DNA from 4 places in the Vibrio sp. Vb1554 genome. Region 2 is predicted to be linked to each of the others. Evidence: predicted binding sites of a transcription regulator. Region 2 holds the regulator's gene; each other region holds the start of a gene.
The links. The regulator CRP, encoded in region 2, controls carbon source genes, mostly activating them, when cyclic AMP is high. The targets are predictions, from matches to a motif close to TGTGANNNNNNTCACA.
Positions count from the first base shown of each region.

Region 1: a site for CRP is predicted at 1,192-1,207, ahead of R8N28_RS16770 (NupC/NupG family nucleoside CNT transporter). Genes of this name have one in related genera too.
Region 3: a site for CRP is predicted at 861-876, ahead of R8N28_RS15450 (CTP synthase). Genes of this name have one in related genera too.
Region 4: a site for CRP is predicted at 930-945, ahead of deoD (purine-nucleoside phosphorylase). Genes of this name have one in related genera too.

Region 1 is NZ_JAWPOJ010000021.1:11,064-13,270, forward strand. Features, by position in the region: gene R8N28_RS16770 (NupC/NupG family nucleoside CNT transporter) at 1-1,047, opposite strand, end outside; gene R8N28_RS16775 (TatD family hydrolase) at 1,252-2,025, opposite strand; gene R8N28_RS16780 (DUF5363 family protein) at 2,012-2,207, opposite strand, start outside.
Region 2 is NZ_JAWPOJ010000049.1:1,878-4,084, reverse strand. Features, by position in the region: gene R8N28_RS22680 (phosphoribulokinase) at 1-546, shown strand, start outside; gene crp (cAMP-activated global transcriptional regulator CRP) at 787-1,419, shown strand; gene R8N28_RS22670 (DUF1338 domain-containing protein) at 1,556-2,207, opposite strand, start outside.
Region 3 is NZ_JAWPOJ010000018.1:37,172-39,378, reverse strand. Features, by position in the region: gene mazG (nucleoside triphosphate pyrophosphohydrolase) at 1-755, shown strand, start outside; gene R8N28_RS15450 (CTP synthase) at 961-2,207, shown strand, end outside.
Region 4 is NZ_JAWPOJ010000003.1:272,285-274,491, reverse strand. Features, by position in the region: gene R8N28_RS04780 (YbgA family protein) at 1-665, opposite strand, end outside; gene deoD (purine-nucleoside phosphorylase) at 1,064-1,774, shown strand; gene R8N28_RS04770 (hypothetical protein) at 1,845-2,207, shown strand, end outside.

The sequences.
Region 1 (2,207 bases), on a different contig from region 2:
TACTTGAGCGTTTTCACCTAGATATGGTGTGAAGTTCAAGTAAGCAACGAATTCGTTCACTACGATTTTCTGACCGATGAATGAACCAGCTGTTACAGCTTCTGCCCATGGAACACCGATTAGGAATGCTAGTGGAGAGAACGCGTAACCTAGGATTAGCTCTAGCGTTAGTTCTGGCATGCCGAACCAACCACCGATGCCACCTAGCATACCGTTGATTAGCGCGATTAGACCAACGAATGCGATTAGCATTGCACCTACGTTAAGCGCAAGTTGTAGACCAGAAGCCGCACCGCCCGCAGCTGCGTCGATTACGTTAACTGGTTTGTCGTCACCGCCGTCCATCGCTTCTTCGATACTTTCGTGAGGCTGGTCAGTCTCTGGGTGAAGGATTTTAGCGAACAGTAGACCACCTGGTGCTGCCATGAATGATGCCGCAACTAGGTACTCTAGTGGAACACCCATAGATGCGTAACCAGCTAGTACACCACCAGCAACAGAAGCTAGACCACCACACATTACCGCGAATAGCTCTGATTGAGTCATTTTTGGAACGAATGGGCGAACAACTAGAGGTGCCTCAGTTTGACCTACGAAAATGTTAGCTGCCGCTGACATTGATTCCGCACGAGAAGTGCCTAGCGCTTTTTGTAGTGCGCCACCAAGAATCTTGATAACCCATTGCATAACGCCAATGTAGTAAAGAACTGAAATCAGTGCAGAGAAGAAGATCAGTGTAGGAAGAACACGGAATGCGAAGATGAAACCGCCGCCGCCGAATACTTCGAACATCTTGTCAGAAACAAGACCACCGAACAGGAATGATGAACCATCGTTACCGTAGTTGATAACGTTAGAAACACCTGAAGAGAAACCGTTTAGTAGATCACGGCCCCAAGGTACATACAGAACAAATGCACCTAATGCGAATTGGATAGCGAATGCGCCACCCACAGTTCTAAAGTTGATAGCTTTTCGGTTGTTAGAAAATGCCACTGCAATCGCAAGAAGCACTACCATACCGATTAGGCTCATAAACAGGCTCATAGTTTATGACTTCCTTATAAGTTATTTATTGGCGTGTTACAAAATGGAGCTATAAAGCGGGGGCAATTATACTCATGCAGAATCAATTAAAGTAATGCCAGCCTCACACTTTCCTATAAGATTCATGATTGATTCAACCAGCTTTGTGAGTTAATTCACAATAAGCAGGAAAACGTTTTCGATTTCAAACCACATCTTTAGATTTTATTCACATATCGAGAAAGCAAAATTGCTATTTTTCCACAGTTGAGAGGCAATCGATTGCTTTCGGCCGTTATGCAACTCTACGAGCTCATTAAAGACGTGAATGAGTTTGGCTGGGTGATTTGACTCCCCTTGATATCCAAGTATAGGCATATCTGGTGCGTCTGTTTCGATTACTAGGTTTTCGAGTGGTAATTTTTGAATTGCGTCGCGTGTTTTCTTGGCTCTTGGGTAGGTAATCGTTCCTCCTACACCGATAAAAAAACCTAATTTGACCCACTCCATGGCTTGCTGATAACTCCCAGAAAAAGCGTGTAGCACACCACCTCTAGGGAGATTCGCCGCTTTCACCATTTGAATGAGGCGATTGTGCGCTTTTCGGCTATGTAAAATAACTGGGAGCTCGAAGCGTCTAGCCAGCTCAAATTGAACTTCAAGTATCTTTTCTTGCAACTGTGGATCAACATCAATGGCAAAATCTAAACCACACTCTCCTATTGCCACGCACTGCTGCCCTTTTTGATTTAGATAGCCTTCTAGCTCTGTAAGGTGCTGCTCAACGTTATCTTCAAGAAAATACGGATGAAAGCCGAGCGCATAATACAAATTGGCATGTTGCTCTGCCAAAGTTTGAATACGAGCCCAGTTTTGCGGACCGACGGAAGGAATCAAAATTCTTGCGACGCCTTGCGTTTGAGCAAGCTCAAGTTGATGTGCAAAGTCATCTTGAAACACATCAAAATCAAAGTGGCAGTGCGTATCAAAGAGCTTCATCTTGACGCTTTTTATCTGTATCTGCGGGCAGAAAATCAGAGGATGGTTGGGCTTCACTCTTCTCTTCAGTTTGATGGGCTGGGTCTTTTCGATATGGGACACAACTGCGTTTCTGATCGGGAGTTAGCCCCATCTCTTTACACCAGTTGTCGTAACGCTTTAGCCCACGTTTAAACCAATTC
Region 2 (2,207 bases):
CAAATGCCAGGCACGTTTACACCGTGGCAAGACTTACCCGAAAACAGCGACGTGCTGTTTTATGAAGGGTTACATGGTGGCGTGGTGGATGGTGATGTTAATGTTGCTCAACATGTGGATTTCTTAATTGGCATGGTGCCGATTGTGAACTTAGAGTGGATACAAAAATTCGTACGCGACACTCGCGATCGCGGCCATTCGCGTGAAGCGGTAATGGACTCAATCGTGCGATCCATGGACGATTACCTCAACTATATCACTCCTCAGTTTTCTCGTACTCACATCAACTTCCAGCGCGTACCGACCGTTGATACTTCCAACCCACTTAATGCAAAAGGCATCCCTAGTTTGGATGAGAGTTTTGTGGTGATTCGCCTACGCGGTATCAAGAATGTCGACTTCCCATATCTGCTGGCCATGATTGATGGCTCATTCATGTCACGCCACAACACGATTGTCGTACCCGGCGGTAAGATGAGCTTTGCAATGGAGCTCATAGTTCGGCCTATCCTACAACAGCTCATCGAAACAGGGAAAATTGGCTAAAAACCTGCCTGCGAAGATGTTTACTTTTCATACCGTGATCATGTGCACAGTTTTGCTTACAAAATCTCAATCATGGCACGATTAAAATCAAGAAATCGTTTTCGAAAAAGGATACTATTTCTTACCGAAACACAAGAGAGCTTGCAGCATATAAAAAGTGCTCTTATTCTAGTAGGCCTAATTCAGGCTTAGCTAAAATATGGATAGCGCAAGCGTACCCTGCAGAGGAAGTGAGATATTATGGTTCTAGGTAAACCTCAAACCGACCCAACATTAGAGTGGTTTCTTTCACACTGTCATATTCATAAGTACCCTTCAAAGAGCACGCTAATTCACGCGGGCGAAAAGGCAGAAACTTTGTACTACATCGTTAAAGGTTCTGTTGCGGTTCTTATCAAAGACGAAGAAGGTAAGGAGATGATCCTTTCTTACCTAAACCAAGGAGACTTTATTGGTGAACTTGGTCTATTCGAGGAAGACCAAGAGCGCACAGCTTGGGTTCGTGCTAAATCTCCTTGTGAAGTTGCTGAAATTTCTTTCAAGAAGTTCCGTCAGCTTATCCAAGTAAACCCAGACATCCTAATGCGTCTTTCTGCGCAGATGGCTCGTCGTCTTCAAGTAACTAGCCAAAAAGTGGGTGACCTGGCGTTCCTAGACGTAACTGGTCGTATCGCTCAGACGCTTCTGAACCTTGCAAAACAACCAGACGCAATGACTCACCCAGACGGCATGCAAATCAAGATCACTCGTCAAGAAATCGGTCAAATTGTTGGCTGTTCTCGTGAGACAGTAGGTCGTATTTTGAAGATGCTAGAAGAGCAGAACCTAATCTCTGCTCACGGTAAAACCATCGTGGTTTACGGTACTCGTTAATCTCAAACTAGAGTGACACGAACAAAATTATAAAAGCCACCAATGGCAACATTGGTGGCTTTTTATTTGCTCATGACCAAATGAGATAGGGTGCAGCGAACACTAATGAGTAAGCTTAACAGGTTAACCCTAAAACTTAGCCATTCGTACTTTCAAAGATTTTGTCAGCTGAAGCGGCCACGAAACCTGGGTACAAATCACCATTTTCCATCGGATAGCGCTTAGCAAATTCATAAAACCCGCCAGGGATAATTTCAGTGCCTTCGCTAAAACGAACCGCTACTTTATCAGCCATGGTCGATGACTGCTCTAGCAACACCTCAGGAGTGCCCTTCACTTCACCACCATTTTCATTAATGGTAAACCCAGCGGTACGCAGATGATCGTTTACCTGCTTCACTTCTTCATATTCATTGAGTTGGTTAACGCTCACCGTGAAGTGGTTTGCTCCGTAACCATGCGCCGCAAGCCAAGATGCGTACTCACTTTCTTTAGCCAACGTTTGGTAATCAGCAAAGCTTAAATCCCACAAGCGTCCACCATGTAAGAATGCGCTATCGTTCAGCTTGTCAGCATCGACTTGTGCCACCAAATTTTTCACAATCTCTTGTAGCTCAGGCGAGCACTCTTCAACTTTTAGCTCACTAATAAATACTTTAGGTTGCTTCGGATCTGGGTGCTCATAGTGCTTAGCAACCAGCTTTTTGCTTTCGAAAACGTAATCACCACACGCCTTGTAACCAATAGCTACAAATGGCTTAGCTAGAGTTTCAATACCAAGAGGCGCG
Region 3 (2,207 bases), on a different contig from region 2:
ACCCAGAAAATGGTTGCCCTTGGGACTTAAAACAAACCTTTGACACCATCGTTCCGCATACTATAGAAGAAACCTACGAAGTGGTGGACGCGATTCAAAATCGAGATTGGCCCAATCTAAAAGAAGAGCTAGGGGATTTGTTGTTTCAGGTGATTTTTTACAGTCAACTAGCGAAAGAGCAAGAGCTGTTTGACTTTTCGGATGTCGTCGAAACCGTGAACGAAAAACTGACTCGTCGCCACCCGCACGTTTTTTCAGATGTTGAGTTTGAATCTGACGAGGAAATTAACGCGAACTGGGAAGCGGAAAAAGCAAAAGAAAAAGCCCTAGTAGGCAAAGCGGAAGAAAGTATCCTAGACTCAATACCAAACTCTTTACCTGCACTTTCTCGTGCTACAAAAATTCAGAAAAAATGTGCAAAATTTGGGTTTGATTGGGATTCACTTGGCCCGGTTGTCGATAAAGTACGAGAAGAAATTGACGAAGTCATGGAAGAGGCACTGCAAGTTCAGCCCGATGAAGAGAAAGTTGAGTTGGAGCTCGGTGATTTGCTATTTGCGACTGTCAATTTGGCTCGCCACCTTGATAAAAACCCAGAAGTCGCGCTAGGAAAAGCAAACGTAAAGTTTGCGCGACGTTTTAAACAAGTTGAAGGCAAGGTCCAGCAGTCAGGCAAAGTACTTACAGATTGTTCTTTATCAGAACTTGACCATTTTTGGGATGAAGTAAAACAAGAAGAATCGAGGCAGAGGTAAACTGGCAGAATACATAATATAAGGTCAGCTTGTTTGGTTACACGAAAACGGACTTTGGTTTGTCTTTGCTCACTTTGATTTGAAGCAAAAAATAAAAAATTACGGTGTGATAGATTTCACGTTGTGGCGGTAAGGAGCTTCTGGTATATTTATCTCCCGTCCAGAAGCACTCCATTTCCCTCATTCAACCAATTTCAGGTTAAACATGACGACAAATTACATTTTTGTTACTGGCGGGGTTGTATCCTCTCTAGGTAAAGGTATTGCAGCAGCATCTCTTGCGGCTATTCTAGAAGCTCGTGGTCTTAAAGTGACTATGATGAAGCTTGACCCTTACATCAACGTTGACCCGGGCACAATGAGCCCTACTCAGCACGGTGAAGTGTTCGTTACAGAAGATGGCGCAGAGACTGACCTTGACCTTGGTCACTACGAGCGTTTTATCCGTACCAAGATGACCAAGCGTAACAACTTCACTGCAGGTCGTGTTTATGCCGACGTACTTCGTAAAGAACGTCGTGGTGACTACCTAGGCGCAACTATTCAAGTTATCCCTCATATCACTAACGCAATCAAAGATCGCGTTATTGCAGGTTCTGAAGGCCATGATGTGGCTATCGTTGAAGTTGGCGGTACTGTTGGTGATATCGAATCACTACCATTTATGGAAGCGATTCGTCAGCTAGCTGTTGAGCTAGGCCGTGAGCGCGCAATGTTCATGCACCTAACACTTGTTCCTTACCTAGCGGCAGCGGGCGAAGTGAAAACTAAGCCGACGCAACACTCTGTAAAAGAACTTCTATCTATCGGTATTCAGCCAGATATCCTAGTTTGCCGTAGCGATCGCGTTATTCCTGCGAATGAGCGTAAAAAAATCGCACTGTTCTGTAATGTTCCAGAAAAAGCAGTAATTTCAATGAAGGATGTAGACTCTATCTACAAGATCCCTCAGTTGATTAAATCTCAAGGTCTAGATGACCTTGTGTGTGCTCGCTTTGGTATTACTGCTCCGGAAGCAGACCTTTCTGAATGGGAACAGGTTATCTACGAAGAAGCAAATCCTACTGGTGAAGTAACCATCGGTATGGTTGGTAAATACATTGAATTACCAGATGCATACAAATCTGTGAACGAAGCGCTTAAACACGCTGGCTTGAAAAACCGCCTAAGCGTCACAATTAAGTATGTAGACTCACAAGATATCGAAACAAAAGGCGTTGAACTTCTAGAAGGTTTGGACGCAATCCTAGTACCAGGTGGCTTCGGCGATCGTGGTATTGAAGGCAAGATCCGTGCGGCTCAATATGCACGTGAAAATAACGTGCCTTACCTGGGTATTTGTTTGGGTATGCAAGTTGCACTAATCGAATACGCGCGTAACGTTGCGGGTATGGAAGGTGCACATTCAACAGAATTTGACAAAGAGACTAAGTACCCTGTGGTAGGTTTGAT
Region 4 (2,207 bases), on a different contig from region 2:
TGGTAAAAGTCTTCAATTTCATAATTAGCGACATCAGCGACTAAGCGGCCAAGGGAGCGGTATGACTCTGGGTGGTGTGCCATTAACGTCAGTTTGTAGCGCGAATGAAAGTCGATGATTTTGCCACGAGTAGGCTCACCATCCATCGAGTCGTAAAAGTCATTTAGACAAAATACTCGAGTGATAAAATTTTCTTTCAATACAGGGTCGTTAAGTCTGCCATCCTCTTCAACAGGCAACCAAGGCATTTTTTGCATCAATGTTTGTGTATACAAGCCAACACCTTCTTTCGCAGCACTGTTCTTGCTGTAAACCTTGACTCGCTCCATGCCACAAGTTGGTGACTTAGCACAAACGATGTAACCACAAAGCTGCTCGCTTTGAAGTTCATCTACTTTATTGGCCGAGTAAGTGAGCATATTGTCGGTATGATCATTTTCTGGATTTTTGGTTTCAACCAATGCAACACGCTCTTCATTAGAAACAAGACGAATGGTTGGACGGGGTACTGGCATACCTACGCCGACTTCAGGGCATACCGAAATAAAGTCAAAATACGGGCTAAGCTCTTTAGTCACAAAGTTGCTCACCTTATGACCAGAGTCAAAACGCACTCGTTCACCCAAAACACACGAACTGATACCTACTTTGATCGAAGATTCCATGATGACGCATCCCTATACAAAAAGTTTTGTTGTATAACTTATAGCAAGCCTTTCCAGATTGTACAAGAAAATAAGTTGTACAATTTAATCGTTTTACTTCACTCGAAAGTATTTCGATCAACCAGCTGTCAGAAAAAAGTTTGGCCCAAAAACAAAGAATTTGTGCGCGCAATCGACAAACTGCTCAAAAGCAAATCGATTGCTCTTTTGATTTCAACAGATTTGGTTATCAATAGGAGTTGCAGTTTCTAAATGCGTGGTTTTTGTGACTAAGCTCTCAAGGGGCCACTGTACGTCCCGTTATTATTGCCTCAACGAAAACGAACAAGTTCAACAGAATTGGTAATAGCGTTCTATAATAGAGGCGTTTTATCAAAACAAAACTTTGGAGAGCACTTATGGCAACCCCACACATTAACGCACAACCAGGTGATTTCGCTGAAACAGTTCTAATGCCAGGCGACCCGTTGCGCGCTAAATACATCGCTGAAACGTTCCTAGAAGATGTGAAACAAGTTTGTGACGTTCGCAACATGTTCGGCTTTACTGGCACTTACAAAGGCAAAAAAGTTTCTGTAATGGGCCACGGCATGGGTATCCCGTCTTGCTGTATCTACGTACACGAGCTAATCGCTGAATACGGCGTGAAAAACGTTATCCGTGTGGGTAGCTGTGGTGCAGTACGTGACGACGTGAAACTAATGGACGTTGTTATCGGTATGGGTGCTTCTACAGACTCTAAAGTTAACCGTATCCGTTTCAACAACCACGATTTCGCAGCAATCGCTGATTACGGTCTTCTAGAAGAAGCAGTTAACCAAGCGCGCGCTCAGGAAGTGCCTGTAAAAGTAGGTAACGTATTCTCTGCAGACCTGTTCTACACACCAGAAGCAGACATCTTCGAGAAGATGGAAAAACTAGGCATCCTAGGTGTAGACATGGAAGCGGCTGGTATCTACGGCGTAGCAGCTGACCTAGGCGCGAAAGCACTGACTATCCTGACAGTTTCTGACCACATCATCCGTGGTGAAAAACTAAGCTCAGAAGAGCGTCAGAAGTCGTTCAACGACATGATGAAAGTTGCACTAGAAACTGCAATCAACATCTAAGAACAAATAGTAAGTAATAATTTGCAGCCAGAGTTATGCTGGCTGCCCGAATTATCCCGAGGGGGCGATTGTGTCTAACGGCGAACTGCCAAAAGACGCAGATGGGTTACAACTCAACTTTTGTAAAACATTGGCGTGTGACAACTTTGGATTGAGTGATGCAAAGCGTTACGTTCTGCAACATGCGAACCCTAAGCGTCCGGCGATGGTATGCCGTGAATGTGGAGCTTTCCCCCCCTTACTTAATAATCGCGATGTCGTGAACGAACTTCATCGCCTGCGGCACGTCCACAGTGACGGGTTGCCTGCTTGCCGTAATGATGATTGCGACAACTTTGGACTTTCTGTCCACACTCACAAACACCTCTATCACGCTTTCGGTTACAGTGGCGATCGCCAACGTTACCGCTGTAAAGTGTGTCAAAGTACCTTT